Regions from separate parts of the Bradyrhizobium sp. th-b2 genome, predicted to be linked through region 3. Evidence: riboswitches for the same ligand, from Rfam matches in the RefSeq annotation. Region 3 holds a riboswitch; each other region holds the start of a gene.

Region 1 (5,821 bases), on a different contig from region 3:
TTCACCCACGTCGCCTACATGTCCCGCATCGATCCCGAGAGCGCGGCCGAGGCCTATATCCGCCTGATCGGCTATGCCGGCGCCACCGGCGCGCATATGCACATCTGCCACTTCAACTCGTCGAGCAAGACGGATATCGAACGCTGTGTTGCGCTGATCGCGAAGGCGCAAGCGCAGGGCTTGCCGATCACGGTGGAGGCCTATCCCTACGGCACCGGGTCGACCGTGCTGGCGGCGACCTTCTTCAGCGATCCCAAATTCGAGGAGCGCAACGGCCTCGGCTACGATTCGGTGCAGCGCGTGACCGACGGTCACCGCTTCGGCAGCCGCGAGGAGCTGCTGGCGGCGCAGGCCGAAGAACCCTCCACGCTGGTGCTGTGGCATGTGCTCGATATCGAGAACAACCAGCATCATCGCGACCTGCTCGACATGGCGGTGCTGTATCCGGGCGGTGCGATCGCGTCCGACGCGATGCCGTGGACGCTGTCGGACGGCCGCCGCTACACCGGCGACGCCTGGCCGCTGCCCGATGATGCCACCTCGCATCCGCGTTCGGCCGGTTGCTTCACCCGCTTCATCCGCGAATGGGTGCGCGAGCGCAAGAAAGTGTCGCTGCTCGAGGGCATCCGCAAATGCGCGCTGATTCCGGCGGAAATCCTTTCCGCAAGCACGCCGGCGATGCGCGCCAAGGGCAGGTTGCAGGTCGGAGCCGACGCCGATGTCGTGGTGTTCGACTTTGAGACCTTGAGCGATCGCGCGACCTTCTCCGCGATGAACCGACCGGCGGAGGGTGTGCGGTATCTCGTGGTCAGCGGCCAGCCGCTGATCAACGACGGCGTCCTCGATGTCGCGGCGCGGCCGGGCCGGCCGGTGCGCCGGCCGGTCGCCGGAGGCTGACGTGCCGGTCCCGATCCTGCTGGTCGCGGGTTTTCTCGGGGCGGGCAAGACCACCGTCGTGAACCATCTGCTGGCGCATGCACAAGGGCGGCGCATCGCGGCGGTGGTCAACGATTTCGGCGCCATCAACATCGACGCGGAGCTGATCGCGGGCGCCAGCGACGGCGTGGTGAGCCTGAGCAATGGCTGCATCTGTTGCACGCTGGAGGGCGATCTGCTGCGCACGCTCGCAAATTTGCTGCGGCGTGATCCGCGTCCCGAGTTCATCGTGATCGAGACCAGCGGGATCGCCGATCCCGCCGACATCGTGCGCAACCTGATGGATCCCGTGATCTGGAAGGAAGCGCCGCTGGAGACCGTGCTGTGCGTGGTCGACGCCACGCAGCCTGCGACGATGCTGGACGATGCGCTGCTGCGGTCGCAACTGCGGGCGGCCGATGTGGTGGCGCTGAGCAAGGTCGACCTGGCTGATGCCACCGCGCGTACCGCGATCCGCGACGCGGTACGCGCGGTGCGGCCGGCGGCGGTCGTGGTCGATGCGCTGCATGGCGAGGTGCCGACGGAACTATTGCTTCCGGCGGATATCGATCATTTGCCGGCGCCGCGCGAGACCGCGCCACGACGGCCGGTGTCCGACCGGTTCGAGACGCTGAGCTGGACGTCGGAGCGGCCGGTGCGGTTGCCGCGCTTGCAGCAGGCGATCGGCAGGCTGGCGCCGAAACTCGCGCGGGCGAAGGGATTGTTCGAGACGGTGGAGCAGCCTGGGCGACTGACAGTGTTTCAACTCGCCGGCGGACGCGCGACATTGGCTGCGGGCGGCGTGCCGGCACCCGGCGTGCCGCGCACGCGAATCGTGTTCATCGCCGAGATAGGTGTGCTCTCGCGCGCCGAGATCGATGCGATCATGGCAGGCTGCGTCGAAGCTACCTGAGTTTTCCGTCACCCCCGCGCAAAGGCTTTGCCTTTGTCGCTGGAGGAGCGCGTAGCGCGTCTCGAAGGGTGCACGGCCACCAGCCGGGCCGTCGATCCTTCGAGACGCCGCTACGCGGCTCCTCAGGAGACGGGTTAAGGAGGTCTCCGCGTCAGCGATACAAGCCGTGTGTCATCGCCGCAGCACCGTCCCGCAAAGCACGTGCGCGACAATCGCGCCGAATTGACAGCCCATCCCGCACCACCTATCGTTTCCGCCGACGGTTCCCTTCGGGGATCAAAAGGGAATGCGGTGCGAGGGTAACCCCAATGCCGCAGCTGTCCCCGCAACTGTAAACGGCGAGCCTTTCGTCAATTTGCCACTGGACCATTCGGTCCGGGAAGGCGTCGACAGGCGACGACCCGTGAGCCAGGAGACCTGCCGTCAGTCGTGGTCACACGCGAGCACATCGGGCGGGGGCGTCCTGGTGGGATCGGAGCACTGCCTTTTGGGCAATGCGCCAGTCCGCGTTCGCGGTGACGTGCCACGTTACCGCGGGTCCTTTCATGTCTCCGTCTTCTCCCGTTGCGCGCCGCTGGCGCCTCGGCCTCGTTTGCTCCCTGTCATCGCTGCTGCTGCCGGCTGAAGGTGGAGCACAAACACCGCCACCAACCAGGCTCGATCCGATCGAGGTCTCGCCCTCGGCATCCGAAAAGCCCAAGCCCGCGGCGCGAAGCAGCAACTCGGCGTCGTCGTCGCGGCCACGCTCCAGACCTGTACCGGCCGCGGCAACCGGCAACACACCGCGCGCCGCAGCGTCGGGCGCTTCGGGATCGGCGTCGCCGACGCTCAACGCCACCACGCCGGGGAGCACCGGCAGCCGTCTGAATCTAACGCCGCTGCAAACGCCGGCGAGCGTCGAGATCATCACGTCGCAGACCATCGCCGAACGCGGCCAGCATAATGTCACAGATGCCGTCACCCAGGACGCGGCCGGGTTCATCGCAACGCCGGCTCCCGGCAATGGCGGCCTGTCGTTCAGCACCCGCGGCTTTGCCGGCAGCAATTCGGTGATGACGCTGTATGACGGTACGCGCTTTTATATCGGCTCGGGAACCCTGACGTTCCCGTACGATACCTGGTCGACGCAGCGCATCGAGGTGCTGCGCGGCCCGGCTTCGGTGCTATACGGCGAAGGCGCAATCGGCGGCGTCATCAACGTAATTCCGAAAAAGCCGCTGGGCACGCCCTACAACGAAGCCGAGGTCTCGCTCGACAGCAACATGACGCGGCGGCTTTCGGTCGACAGCACCGGTCCGATCAATCCCAATGTGTCCTACCGGATCAATGCCACCGGCAACATGTCGGACGGCTGGGTCGATCGCGACAAGACCTCGAATGCGGTGGTCTCGGCCGCGGTGCGGGTGCAGGCGTCGGAAAATCTCGCCTTCACGCTCTCCGAGGATTATGGCGACCGCAGCCCGTCGCGCTATTTCGGCACGCCGCTGATCAACGGCGCGATCCAGGACGCGCTGCGCTTCAAGAACTACAACGCGCTGGACAGCACGATCCGCTATCAGGACAGCTGGACCCAGTTCAAGACCGAGTGGGACGTCGCCGACGGCATCAAGATCAACAACACGCTCTATTATCTGACCAGCGAGCGGCACTGGCGCGACATCGAGAGCTACACCTGGAATCCGAAGAGCAATCTGATCGATCGCGGCAACTATATCGAGATCTTCCACGACCAGAAGCAGGCCGGCAACCGGATGGACGCGACCTTCAGCGGCCACATCTTCGGCCTCGAGAACCGCTTCGTTGCGGGATTCGACGTTAACCACATCGACTTCACCCACACCAATAACTCGCCGTTTGGCGGCGCGTCGTCGGTCAACCCCTACGTCTTCGATCCCGGATCGTTCTTCGCGACGACCACTGCGACATCGCCCGGCTTCAATGCGATCGTCAATCAATACGCGCTGTTTGCGGAGGATCGTCTGTTGCTGACCGATCAATTGTCGCTCGTCACCGGCGTCAGGTACGATCGCCCCGAGGTCGACCGCACCGACTATCGGACGCCGTCGAACAGTTTTGACGTCGCGCTCTCGGGCGCCAGCTGGCGCACCGGGGTGGTCTATGAACCGATCAAGAACCTCGCGTTCTATGGTCAGTATGCGGTCGGCGTCGATCCGGTCGGCAATCTGATCTCGCTGTCGGCCACGCAAAAGACCTTCCAGCTCGCCACCGGCAAGCAGACCGAGTTCGGGGTCAAGCAGTCGTTCCTGGGCGGGCGCGGCGAGTGGACGCTGGCGGGCTATCAGATCGTCAAGAACAATTTGCTCGTTGCCGATCCGAACAATCCCGTCGGCCTCGCATTGCAGGTCGGCCAGCAATCATCGCGCGGCGTCGAGGCATCGGTCGGACTGGCGTTGGATTATGGCTGGCGTGTCGACGCCAATGTCGCGCTGCTGCAGGCGAAGTACGACAACAACAGCCAGCTGGTGAGCGGAAAGCTCGTCAGCTATGCCGGCAACGTTCCGATCAACGTACCGCAGCAGGTGTCGAACGTCTGGTTGACCTGGGACTTCGCATCCAACTGGTCGGTCTATGGCGGCGTCCAGATCGTCGGCCAGATGTACTCCGACCTTGCCAACACCCAGTTGCGGCCGGGCTACAATGTGGTCAATGGCGGTGTCAGGTGGAAGCCGGATGACCGCACCACGGTTGCGTTCCGCGTCTACAATCTGTTCGACAAGGTCTACGCGGTGACGTCGCCCTATGCCGGGCAGTGGCTGCTGGGCATGGCGCGCACCGCGGAACTCTCCGTCAACGTGAAGTTCTGATCATGCGCAACACTCTGGTCCGGCGAGGGCGGCGATGGCTGTATGTCGTCCATCGCTGGATCGGCATCGCGACCTGCCTCTTGTTTGCGATGTGGTTCATCTCCGGCCTCGTCATGATGTACGTGGCCTTTCCGCGCCTCACCGACGGCGAGCGCCTGGCCGCGCTCCCTGTCATTTCGTGGGGCAAGGTGCAGATCGCGCCTGACCGCGCGATGGCGATCGCGGGCATGGAGCATTATCCGCGCGATCTGCGGCTGTCGATGATGGACGACGTTCCGGTCTATCGCATCGCCGGCTGGAAGGGAGGCACCGTCACCATTTCGGCGGCCGACGGCAGTATCATCGACTGGATCACGCCGGACCAGGCGCTGGCCATTGCCGGCCACGATCCGCGTGCGGTGCGTCCGCAATTGCTCGACACGGTGACGCGCGATCAATGGTCGGTTACGGCGCGTTTCGACCTGTTGCGGCCGCTCTATCTGGTCGGCCTCGGCGACGCCAGTGGGACCGAGCTCTACGTCTCCGCGCGCAGCGGCGAGATCGCGCTCGACACCACGCGGCAGGAGCGGGTCTGGAACTGGCTCGGCTCGATCCCGCACTGGATCTATCCGACCGTGCTGCGCAAGGACGGTCCGCTGTGGCGGGATGTGGTGCTGTGGATCTCGGGCGTGTGCCTCGTGGTCGCGGTCACTGGCTTCTGGATCGGCATTCTCCGGTTGCGATTGATGCGTCGCTACGCAAACGGCGCCATGTCGCCATACCGCGGCTGGATGGCCTGGCATCATATTGCCGGGCTGATCGGCGGCATCTGCGTTTTCACCTGGATGTTCAGCGGCTGGCTGTCGCTCAATCCCGGCGGCGCGTTCTCCGGCCGCGGCGTCACCAGGGAGATCGCGGTCGGCTACAGCGGCCATGACGCGCCCGACATCGCCACCGGCTTCCAGTCGTCGCCGTCCGTGCCGGCCGTGGAGGCGCGCTTCGTCTGGATCGGCGGACACAAGCTGATGATGCTCGATGACAGCAATGGCCGTCGCAGCCTCGCCGATCCCGCCACCGGCGCGCCCGCGTCTCTCTCGCGTGACGAGATCATCGCAGCCGCCCGGCGCGCGGTGCCCGGAGCTGCCATGAACTCGGTCCAACAGCTCGATGAACCCGACGCCTATTGGTA
Region 2 (5,821 bases), on a different contig from region 3:
CCGTCGAGAAGGCCCAGTCGGTGTTTTGCCGCGGCACTCTCATTGCCTTCCACGCCTACCGTCAGATCGCAGCCGGCGTCGGCGGCGGCGAGGCGATCAAGGAGAGCGTGAGCCGGCCGGCGATCCGCGCCGCGCTCGAGACCATCGGCGCGCATCTTGGCTGGCACGGCGCGCTGTCGGTCGATGTCATCATGCCGCTCGACAGCGCAACGCCGCTTTTGATCGACTGCAACCCGCGGCTGGTTGAGCCCATGAACGCATACCGGTCCGGCACCGATCTGGTCGACCTGCTGCTGCGCGTCTCGCTTGACGAGACGCCGGCTCCGCTGGCGGACGGCCGCGCCGGCGTGCGGACCCATCTGGCGATGCAGGCGCTGCTCGGCAGCGCGTCGCGCGACGGCACAAGGCGCGAGCTGATCAGGGAATGCGGCCGCATCGCCGCGGGTGACGGTCTCTATCGCGGAAGTACGGAAGAGTTGACGCCGGTGCGGCTCGATTGGCTCAGCGCCGCGCCGCTGGCGATGACCACGGCGCTGCTGCTGGCATCGCCGCAGATCGCCTCATCGCTGGCGCGCAGCGGCTTCGGTGCGCATCTGCTGGATCGCGGCAGTATCAAGAAGATCGAGCGTGACGATTTTATTCGCAATGCCTCACGTCGTCCTGGCGAAAGCCAGGACCCATAACCACCGCTGCAAGTTTGGTAGAAGACTGGGGCCGCAGCTCGCCCGCCAACGTGCTTCAGGGGTAATGGGTCCTGCCTTTCGCCAGGACGACATCGTGGATGATGTCCGTCCTACAACGGCTCGTCGTCATTGCCATAGCGGTCGATCTTCGGGGTGGCGATGTCGCCATCCTCGTCATACTCGTCGTCCGGCGGCGCGGCGGGTGGCGGCGGCGCCTTCGACTTTTCGTCGGACTTCTTGCTGGGCTTGTCGGCGCCCTTGCTCGTCTTTCCGGCCTTGCCCATGCGTTTCCCCTGCGCGGGTTAAATCAGCTGCCGGAATTCTACCCCAGTTTGCTGGCGCTTGTAATGTGAGAGACGACGCTGCGGCGTCACACCCGCCGCGCCGGATCACGCTCTAAAACGTTGCGCCGGCCTTCACCATGTAGGTGCGGCCCGGGAGCGGATAGGCCGAGAAGCGGCCATCCGTGAACGAGCTCGCGATGGCGTAGTCGTAATAGAGCGCGTTGAACAGGTTGTTGACGCTGAGCGACCAGAAGAAGCGATCAATTTGCCCGCTCAGCTTGATATCGGCGGTGGCGTTGCCGGGAATCCGGCTCTGGGTGTTGGCCTGGTCGTTGTCCATGATGCGCGAGCTCCAGGCGCGCGCGGTGGCGTCGAACACCAGATAGTTCTGCCAAATATTCCAGGTCACGCCGACATTGCCGGTATAGCGCGACACCAGCGGCACGTCGTTGCCGGCCCAGATGCCTTCGCGGAAGACCGCGCGGGTGATCGCCATGCCGCCGCGCAAGGTCACGCTGTCGCTGACCTTGAGCGAGGCGCTGGTTTCCGAGCCGTAGCGGCGGGTCGGATCGAGGTTGACGTTGTAGAACAGCACCGGGTTGAAATGGATCTCGTTCTCGAGATCCATCAGATAGACGCTGGTCTGGACCTGGAAGCGGTTGGTCCTGACCCGGAAGCCGCCCTCGACGTCTTCCGACGTCTGGGTCTTGAGCGCAAAATTCTGCGCGATGGGCAGGAAGGTCAGCGGGTCGAATGACGGACCCGATGCGACGCGCTCGTCGACGTCGGGCGTGCGGAATGCGCGCGCGGCGCGGCCGAACACCGAGAATGTGTCGGTGAAGCGATGCTCGACGCCGACATGGAGCGCATATTGCGTCTCGTTGCTGTCGAGCGGCGACGCCTGCGTGTCGAAGGCGAACGGCGCATTCGGGTCGTAGCGATCACGCGCCGAGACGCTGGTATTCTGGACGCGTGCACCATAGGCGAAGTCGGTGGTCGGCAGCAATCCGAGCGTGTGCTGCCAGTAGCCTGCCACGCTCTGCTGCTCGATATTGTAGATGTGGAAGGGGTCGACGCCCTGGAACGCGCCGCGTGCCTGACGGAACGTCGAATCGTAATAATCGATGCCGGTCAGGATCGTCGACGGCATCCCCAGCATCACGTTCTTGACGCTGAGCCGCGGCGTCAGCGACCAGGTCTCCAGCGCGGCATCGTTGTAGGTCGAGGCGAAGCTGATGGTCGGTACCGTGCCGAAGAAGCCGCTTTGGGTATCGCGCTGCCGCCAGCCGCCGTCGACGATCAGGTCGACGCCGTTGATCAGCGTCTTGGTGAAGCCGGCGGTGACGCTGGCGGTCTGCTGGTTGGCATAGTCGAACGGCGTGCTGCTGCCCCTGCGGTCGGTTTGCAGCTCGTTGATCCCGATCGACGGATCGACCAGCCGCCCGCCGGGCAGGCCGAGCTTCTGGTCGCTGCCCGTGACGGTGAGGAAGGCGGTCAGATCGGGCGTGGTGTAGTTGATGCTGCCGACGGCGTTGCGCTGGTCGAGCGCATTGTTGACGCGGTAGCCGTCGGACTTGATGCCGTTGCCGTAGAACGAGGTGGACCACGGTCCCGCATTGAGCGCCGCGGAGACGGCGGCCATGCGGGTGTTGAACGAGCCATATCCCGCCTCGGCTCTCATCGTCGTCGGCGGACCGCCGACGCCGGTCTTGGTGATGATGTTGACGACGCCGCCCACCGCATTGTCGCCGTAGAGCACGGCGCCGCTGTTGCCGCGCGTGATCTCGATGCGCGCGATCGAATCGAGCGGGATCGTGGTGAGGTCGAAGCCGGCCTTGTCGACGTCGTTGAGCCGGCGGCCGTTGAGCAGGAACAGCGTGTTGTCGGTGGCGAATGCCCCGAAGCCGCGCAGGTCGACCGCGGTCTTGGCGCCGTTCGGCCCGCCATAGAGCGTTTGCAGCTGCACGCCCGGCACCTGCGCGAGGATTTCAGGCAGCGACTGTACCGGCGAATGCGCGATGTCGTCGGCCGTGATCAGGGCCGAGGACGATCCGACAATGCCGGCGAACTGGCGGCCGCCGCTGGTGCCGCCCGTTCCGGTGGCCGTGCCTGTCCCTGTGGTGCCCGATCCGCTTCCGCCGCCCACATTGGTGCTCTCTGCGGTGCCCGTCGCCGGGCGGCGCGGCGCCGGCGCTTCGTCCGCGGCCGGCCTGGCGCGCGTGACGTTCTGATCGCCCGGCTTGGTGACTTCGATGGTCGGTAGCTGATCGGGAGCAGGCGCCTGCTGCGCCCGCGCGGCGGAGACAATAAATACAGGCGCGAGCATCGTCGTCGCGAGCAGCAGCGTGCGCCGCCAATGGAAAGAGAAAGTGAGCATAAGCGAGACCTCGGTAACGTCAGTGGCACGTCACCGCGAACCAGTCTCACCATCGTGCTAACAGCCTCAGGTGAAGCTCATGCCTGTACTCCCCGACCGGCATCTTCGCGTGTGACCACGGCTGACGGCAGGTCTCCTGGCTCGCGGGTCGTTACCCTTCGTCGCCTTCCCAGGACCGAGATTCCCAGTGGCCTGTGACGAAGGATTCACCGCATACAGTTGCGGGGGCAGCCGCGGCCTTGGGGAAGTTTCCCCGCACCGCATTCCCTTTTCATCTCGCTAAAGAACCGTCATGTTCATCTAGGGTTCGGCCGGGCAGCAAAGTCAATCCGGCGGAAGTCGGGCAATGGCTGGGCGGCCACGGTTTTTATCGAGTGTCGCTTGTCTGCCACGGCGATCGCTGTAAGAGCATGGATCCAATGAGCGTGCAGGATTTTGCCTTGGCGGCCGAGGTCGCGGCGCGGCGACGGTGGGGCGCCACCGCGGCGCTGCTCGCGCTTGTGGCGCTGCTGTGCGTGATCTCGCTCGGCATCGGGCCGGTGCGGCTGTCGCCGCTCGCGGTGACCGAGGCGCTGTTCGGCGGCGGCAGCGACGTGGCGCAGGTGATCGTGCGCGAAATTCGTTTGCCGCGCACCATTCTGGCGTTCGCAATCGGCGGCATTCTCGGGCTGTCAGGCGCGGCGCTGCAGGGCCTGCTGCGCAATCCGCTGGCCTCGCCGTCGCTGTTCGGCGCGCCGCAATCGGCGGCGTTCGGCGCGGTGCTGGTGATCGCGCTCGGCCTGGCCGACGTGCGCTCCTACGCGCTGCCGGTGGTGGCGATCATCGCCGCGTTCGGCTCGGTGTTCGCGCTGCTCGCGATCGCCGGCCGCAATGCCGGGCTGCTGATTCTGATCCTCGCGGGGCTCGCGATCTCGAGCTTTGCGGGAGCTGCGACCGCGCTGGTGATGAACCTCTCCAGCAATCCCTTCGTGGTGCTGGAAATCGCGTTCTGGCTGCTCGGCTCGCTCGAGGACCGCAGCTTTCAGCATGTCGCGCTGGCGTTGCCCTTCATCATCGCGGGTGCCGCGATCCTGCTCAGCCAGGCGAGCGCGTTCCGTGCGCTGACGCTCGGCGAGGAGGCGGCGCAGAGCCTCGGCGTCGATGTCGGGCGGCTGCGGCTCTTCGTGATCGCGGGCGTTGCGCTCGGCGTCGGCGGCGCGGTCGCGGTCACCGGCACGATCGGCTTCATCGGGCTCTTCGCGCCGCATCTGATGCGTCCCCTGATCGGTCACGATCCGGCGCGGCTGCTGGTGCCGAGCGCGCTCACCGGCGCGGCGCTGCTGCTCGCGGCCGATATCGCGGTGCGCATCATCCCCTCGACCTCCGACATCAAGGTCGGTGTGCTGACCTCGATCATCGGGGTGCCGTTCTTCCTCTATCTGATCATGCGCGAACGCCGCGCGCTCGGCGGAGGCGTGGCATGACGCTGCTCTCCGCCATCGCGCTCAATGCGTCGCTCGGTAGCCGCAAGGTGCTGCACGATGTGTCGCTGTCGCTGGCATCAGGCCATCTGGTCGCGCTGGTCGGCCCGAACGGCGCCGGCAAGACCACGCTGCTGCGCGCGCTCGCCGGATTGATCCCGTCCGATGGCGAGATCCGGATCGGCGGCGATGCGCTGGCGGCGCTATCGTTGCGCGAGCGCGCGAAACGCTTTGCCTATCTGCCGCAGGGGCACATGGTGCATTGGCCGCTGCCGGCGCGCGACATCGTCGCGCTCGGCCGCTATCCGCATGGCGCGACCGATCCGGCGCGGTTGTCGCCGAAGGACATGGAGGCCGTGCTGCGGGCGATGCAGGCGGTCGACGTCACTGAATTCAGCGACCGCCGCGTCACCGAGCTGTCCGGCGGCGAGCGCAGCCGCGTCGCGTTGGCGAGGGTGCTGGCGGTCGAGGCGCCGGTGATCCTCGCCGACGAGCCGACCGCGTCGCTCGATCCGCGCCACCAGATCGACGTGATGCAGAAGCTGCGCAACGTCGCCGACACCGGCGTGCTGGTCGTCGTGGTGACGCACGATCTCGGGCTCGCCGCGCGCTTTGCCGATCACGTGCTGGTTCTGGCGGAGGGCCGGCTGGCGGCGCAAGGCGCGCCTGCGGAAGCATTGTCGGAGGCGGTCCTCGCCAGCGTGTTCCGGGTCAGCGCCTACCGCGCCGAATTTCAACGCGAGGCCGTCATCGTGCCGTGGGCGGACGTGTGATGCGCATGCGGTGTCTCGCAGCCTTGGCAATGGCGGCATGGATGATGTCGTGCGATGCCTCATCCGCCACCGGACCGCGCATCGTCTCGATGAATGTCTGCAGCGACCAGCTCGTGTTGTCGCTGGCCGATCCGGACCAGATCCTCGGGCTGAGCCGTTTTTCGCGCGATGCCTGGCAGTCCTGGGCCGCCGAGAAGGCGCGAAACTTTCCGCGGCTGTCCGGCGAGGCCGAAGATGTTCTGCT
Region 3 (5,821 bases):
CACCAATCGCGGTGAAACACAAAGCCGAAATCCGCCACGGAGGGCTTGCACTCGGCCAATGTCTTGCGCATCAGGGGGATCGCGGCGAGGAGAGGGTTAAGTGGGTTTTGCGGGAGCGATGGCGGTGGCGATGGCGGTGGATGCCCTGATCGGCTGGCCATCGCCGCTGTTTGCACGCATCGGCCATCCCGTGACCTGGCTCGGCCGGCTGATCCATCTTGTCGACAGAGCCTGGAACCGGGACACCGATCCGCCGGCGTTGCGTCGCGTCGCGGGTGTCGCGGCTGCTATCCTGGTGATCGCGCTGGTGACGGCTCTCGGTTGGGCGGTTCAGTCCGTGCTCGGATCCGGATGGGTGCGCGTCGTCCTTGTTGGTGTGCTGGCGTGGCCGCTGGTAGCCTTGCGCTCGCTGCATGACCATGTCGCGGCGGTGGCCAATCCGCTGGCGTCCGGCGACATCGCGGCCGCGCGTTCGGCGGTTGCGCAGATTGTCGGACGCGATCCCTTGACGCTCGACGATGCCGGCATCGCGCGCGCGACCATCGAGAGCCTCGCCGAGAATGCATCCGACGGCATCGTCGCGCCAGTGTTCTGGGGCGCGCTGTTCGGCCTGCCGGGAATCCTCGGCTACAAGGCGATCAACACACTGGACTCGATGATCGGCCATCGCACCGAGCGGCACGACGCCTTTGGCTGGGCCGCCGCCCGGATCGACGATCTCGCCAATCTCATTCCGGCGCGGCTGACCGGACTTTTGCTCGTGGTGCTCGCGCCGCGGCCATCGCAGGCGTGGTCATGCATGTTGCGTGACGCGCGCCGCCATCGCTCGCCGAATGCCGGCTGGCCGGAAGCGGCGATGGCCGGTGCGCTCGGCGTGCGGCTCAGCGGTCCCCGCATCTATCACGGCAGCATCGCCGATGAGCCCTGGCTGAACGAGGGCGCGCGCGATCCGGCTGCCGCCGACATCTTCGCCGGGCTGAAACTCTATCGTTACGCCACGATGCTGCTGGCTGCGGCGTTCACAGCCCTGGCGCTGGCGTGAAGGAGCGGGGCATGCGCGAGCACGGCGGAAATCTCGATGTCGCCCAGCAACGCTTCGGCGGCGCTGCGGAGGACTGGATCGACCTGTCGACGGGGATCAATCGGGTGCCTTATCCTGACGTCGATGTGGAGCCGCGGCAATGGAGCGCGTTGCCGTCGCGATCCGAGATCGAATCCCTGCACACCGCCGCGCGGCAGGCTTATGCGACCGACGCGCCGATCTTGGCGATGGGCGGTGCGCAGGCCGCTATTCAGCTGCTGCCCCAGCTGGCGTCCCGGGGGCGGGCGCGTGTCCTGGCGCCGACCTACAATGAGTATGCCGCAGTGTTGTCGGCCGCCGGATGGGACGTCGACGAGGTGTCCGATCTCGCAGCGCTTGCGGGCGCCGGTCTTGCCGTGGTCGTCAACCCGAACAATCCCGATGGGCGGCACCATGAGCGGCGCGAGTTGCTCGCGCTATTGCCGCGCGTCGGCCGGCTCGTGATTGACGAGAGTTTTGCGGACGCCGTGCCGGACCTGTCGCTCACACCGGAAGCCGGACGAGCGGGGCTCGTGATCCTGCGCTCGTTCGGCAAATTCTACGGGCTTGCCGGGCTGCGGCTCGGCTTCGCGATCGGCAGCGAGACGGATATCGCCGCGCTTGCGGCGATGGCGGGCCCATGGCCGGTGTCGGGGGCCGCAATCGCGATCGGGCGGCGGGCGCTGCGCGATCACGACTGGGCAAAGGCGACGGCCGCGCGGCTGGCGGCCGACTGCGTCAGGCTCGATGCAGCGGTGCGATCGCAGGGGTGGACCCTGGTCGGTGGCACGCCGCTGTTCCGTCTCTACGAGACCCGCGATGCGCTGGCCGCACAGGACAAGCTTGCGCGCGGGCTGATCTGGTCGCGCGTCTTCCGGCAGCGGCCGGGATGGCTGCGCCTCGGTTTGCCCGGCAGCGAGGCCGAATGGGCTCGCCTCTCCACGGCATTGTCGCGCTGACCTAGCGCGCCAGCGCGAGCAGGCCTTCGACGTCGAGATGGGTCTCGATGTGTTCGGCGAGCGCATCGAGCGCGCTCTCGACCCGGGCGCCGTATGGCTGGTCGGCCGCGGGAATATCGAGCCTCGCAAGGAACGCCTTGCGAAATTGGTCTGACGTGAACAGGCCGTGCAGATAGCTGCCGTGAACGCGACCATCCGCGGAAACGGCACCTTCTGCTGCGCCGTCAAGCGTCGCAAAAGGCCGCGCGCGATCCGGACCGTCGGTGCGCCCGATGTGGATTTCATAGGCGCTGATCGGCTGAGATGTGGCAGCATGCACCGCGCTGACGCGCGTCAGCGTCTTCTGCTCGGTCATGACAGTTGTGATATCAAGAAGTCCGAGGCCGCGCGTTTCGCCGGCCGGGCCTTCGATCCCGTCGGGATCGGCGACGCTCTCGCCGAGCATCTGATATCCGCCGCAGAGGCCAAGGACATGGCCGCCGCGGCGATGATGCGCCAGGAGATCGATGTCCCAGCCTTGCGCGCGCAGGAAGGCGAGGTCGCCGCGGGTCGATTTCGAGCCGGGCAGGATGACGAGCCGCGCATCACCCGGGATGGCTTCGCCTGGTCGCACCATCACGAGATCGACGCCGGGCTCGAGCTTCAGCGGATCGAGATCGTCGAAATTCGCGATGCGCGACAGCGCAAGGAAGGCGATCTTGCACTGGCCGGGCTTGCGCGCGTCGGCGAGCCCGAGCGCGTCTTCGGCCGGAAGCTCACCGGCGCGGGTAAACCAGGGCAGTACGCCAAAGCCGCGCCACGCCGTGCGGGATTCGATCAAGCGGTAGCCGTCGTCGAACAGCGTCGGATCGCCGCGGAACTTGTTGATGAGAAAACCCTGGATCATCGCGGCATCCTCGGGATCGATCACCGCCTGGATACCGACGAGCTGCGCGATCACGCCGCCGCGGTCGATGTCGCCGACCAGCACCACGGGCACGTCAGCCCGGCGCGCAAAGCCCATATTGGCGATATCGGACTTACGCAGATTGACCTCGGCGGGGCTGCCGGCACCTTCGACCAGCACCAAATCGGCGCGATCCTTCAGCCGCGCAAAGCTCTCCAGCACCGCGCCCATCAGCGACGGTTTCATAGCGGAATATTCGCGCGCGCGTGCGGTCGCGATCCGTTTGCCGTGCACGATGATCTGGGCACCGACATCGCTCTCCGGCTTCAGCAGCACCGGGTTCATGTCGGTGTGCGGCTCGACACCGGCGGCGAGCGCCTGCAGGGCCTGCGCACGTCCGATCTCGCCGCCGTCGATGGTCACGGCCGCGTTGTTGGACATGTTCTGCGGCTTGAAAGGCAAGACGCGCAGGCCGCGTCGTCTGGCAGCGCGCGCCAGGCCCGCGACGATGAGCGACTTGCCCACGTCCGAACCCGCTCCCTGGATCATCAATGCGCGCGCCATGGCGATAACAGTCAGAACTCGACGCCCGGTTGGGCCTTGATGCCGGAGCGGAACGGATGCTTCACCAGCGTCATCTCGGTGACGAGATCGGCGATCTCGATCAATTCATCCTTGGCATTGCGTCCGGTGAGCACGACATGCGTCATCGGCGGCTTCGACGTGGTCAGGAAGTCGACGACATCGGCAATGGCGAGATAATCGTAGCGCAGCGCGATGTTGATCTCGTCGAGCACGACCATGCGCAAGCTCGGGTCTGCGATCAGCTGCTTGGCCTTCTCCCAGCCGGCCTGCGCCGCCGCGATGTCGCGCGCGCGATCCTGGGTCTCCCAGGTAAAACCTTCGCCCATCGCGTGGAATTGACAGAGCTCTCCGAAATGCCCGGTGAGCAGGCGGCGCTCGCCGGTATCCCAGGCGCCCTTGATGAACTGCACCACGGCGCATGGGAAGCCATGCGCCACGCAGCGCACGATCATGCCGAAGGCGGAGGAGGACTTTCCCTTGCCGGCGCCGGTATGAACGATGATCAGACCCTTTTCGCCGCTCTTGGTCGCCATGATCTTGTCGCGGGCGACCTTTTTTTTCGCCATCTTGGTCGCGTGGCGCGCATCCAGCGAAACCTCGCTGCTGACGACCTCGTCTTCGGCGCCGTTTTCTTCAGAAATCATGACGTTCCTTCGGCTTGACAAGTTCGAGCCACGGACGAATGGTGGGCCCGCGTTGGTTCCTGTCCTACGACAGGCGAAGAGGGAATGCGATAGGGCTCAAGGTGGGCCTGAAAAGCAGCCGCCCCCGCGACCGTGACCGGAGAGATGCCCAAAGCCACTGATTCCTTGTCGAGAATCGGGAAGGTGGGCATCGAGGGAGAAATCCTGCTCCGCAAGCCGGGAGACCTGCCAACGCAACGTGTTGTGAGACCGGCGGACGGGGTGTTCCGCGACGGGGAAACGAACCCATTCACAACGGTTCGTGTGCCTCTTCGCCTCCCGCTGTTAATCCAGGATGGGCGATGAGCGTTACACTTCATGTCTGCATCACCTGCCGCGCCGGCCAGACGCTGGCGGAAGGTGAGCTCGCGCCCGGTGCGCGCCTGTATGCCGCGCTTGTTGAGGCCGGCGTGCCCGATGACGTCAATCTTGTTCCCGTCGAATGCCTGTCGGCGTGCAGCCAGGGTTGCTCGGTCGCGCTCAGTGCGCCGGGGCGGTGGTCCTACGTCTACGGCCGCCTGTCCGCTGACAATGCCAGGGATGTGATCGCGGGCGCCACCGCCTATGCCGCGGCGCCTGACGGCATCGTGCCGTGGCGCAGCCGTCCGGAAATCTTTCGCAAGCAATCGCTCGCTCGAATCCCACCCCTTGCCGTCGTGCCGGAGGCCGCAGAATGACTACGCTCGCCAAGGTTCCGGTCACCGTCGTGACCGGTTTTCTCGGGTCCGGCAAGACAACGCTGATCCAGCATCTGATCCGCAACGCCAACGGCAAGAAGCTCGCGGTGCTGGTCAACGAATTCGGCAGCGAAGGCGTCGACGGCGAGATCCTGAAGTCGTGCGCCGACGCCAATTGTCCGGCCGAGAACATCGTCGAGCTCGCCAATGGCTGCATCTGCTGCACCGTCGCCGACGATTTCATCCCGGCCATGGAGCAGTTGCTCGCGCGCCGGGTGAGACCTGATCACATCGTGATCGAGACGTCCGGCCTCGCTTTGCCGAAGCCGCTGCTGAAGGCGTTCGACTGGCCGGAAATCCGCTCGCGGATCACGGTCGACGGCGTGATCGCGCTGGCCGATGCGGAGGCCGTTGCTGCCGGCCGCTTTGCGCCGGATCCGGCCGCAGTCGATGCACAGCGTGCGGCCGACGACAATCTCGACCACGAGACGCCGCTGTCCGAAGTGTTCGAGGACCAGATCGCCTGTGCCGATATCGTGCTGCTGACCAAGGCCGATCTCGCCGGAGCCGAGGGGATCAAGGCGGCCAAAGCGGTGATTGCGGCCGAAATGCCGCGCGAGGTGCCGATATTGCCGATCGTCGACGGCGTCGTCGACGCGCGGGTCATCCTGGGACTCGAGGCCGCCGCAGAGGATGATCTCGCATCGCGGCCGTCTCACCATGATGGCGAAGCCGAACACGAGCACAATGATTTCAACTCCGTAGTGATCGATCTTCCCGAGGTTTCGGATGTCGAGGCACTGGTGGCTTCGATCAAGGGGCTGGCGCGCGAGCAGAACGTGCTGCGCGCCAAGGGCTACATCGCGGTCGAAGGCAAGCCGATGCGGTTGCTAGTGCAGTCCGTCGGCGAACGGGTACGGCATCAGTTCGACATGCCTTGGGGCACGCGGCCGCGGCAGTCGAAGCTGGTC

Evidence for each region. Region 3 has a riboswitch for cobalamin ahead of K359_RS0118490 (DUF1636 domain-containing protein). Riboswitches for the same ligand answer to the same signal wherever they lie in the genome.
Region 1: it holds a riboswitch for cobalamin, as region 3 does, so the genes downstream of both, K359_RS0113245 (TonB-dependent siderophore receptor) here and K359_RS0118490 (DUF1636 domain-containing protein) in region 3, are expected to answer to the same signal.
Region 2: it holds a riboswitch for cobalamin, as region 3 does, so the genes downstream of both, K359_RS0135870 (TonB-dependent receptor) here and K359_RS0118490 (DUF1636 domain-containing protein) in region 3, are expected to answer to the same signal.

Annotation. Positions count from the first base shown of each region.
Region 1 is NZ_AUGA01000007.1:162,837-168,657, reverse strand. It holds gene K359_RS0113255 (amidohydrolase family protein) at 1-897, shown strand, start outside; gene K359_RS0113250 (GTP-binding protein) at 899-1,828, shown strand; cobalamin riboswitch at 2,072-2,268, shown strand; gene K359_RS0113245 (TonB-dependent siderophore receptor) at 2,374-4,653, shown strand; gene K359_RS0113240 (peptidase) at 4,656-5,821, shown strand, end outside.
Region 2 is NZ_AUGA01000046.1:2,437-8,257, forward strand. It holds gene K359_RS54030 (hypothetical protein) at 1-683, shown strand, start outside; gene K359_RS63575 (hypothetical protein) at 794-967, opposite strand; gene K359_RS0135870 (TonB-dependent receptor) at 1,080-3,344, opposite strand; cobalamin riboswitch at 3,453-3,651, opposite strand; gene K359_RS0135875 (iron ABC transporter permease) at 3,764-4,807, shown strand; gene K359_RS0135880 (ABC transporter ATP-binding protein) at 4,804-5,577, shown strand; gene K359_RS0135885 (ABC transporter substrate-binding protein) at 5,619-5,821, shown strand, end outside.
Region 3 is NZ_AUGA01000014.1:140,418-146,238, reverse strand. It holds gene cbiB (adenosylcobinamide-phosphate synthase CbiB) at 101-1,042, shown strand; gene cobD (threonine-phosphate decarboxylase CobD) at 1,054-2,019, shown strand; gene K359_RS0118500 (cobyric acid synthase) at 2,021-3,469, opposite strand; gene cobO (cob(I)yrinic acid a,c-diamide adenosyltransferase) at 3,481-4,134, opposite strand; cobalamin riboswitch at 4,171-4,382, shown strand; gene K359_RS0118490 (DUF1636 domain-containing protein) at 4,476-4,850, shown strand; gene cobW (cobalamin biosynthesis protein CobW) at 4,847-5,821, shown strand, end outside.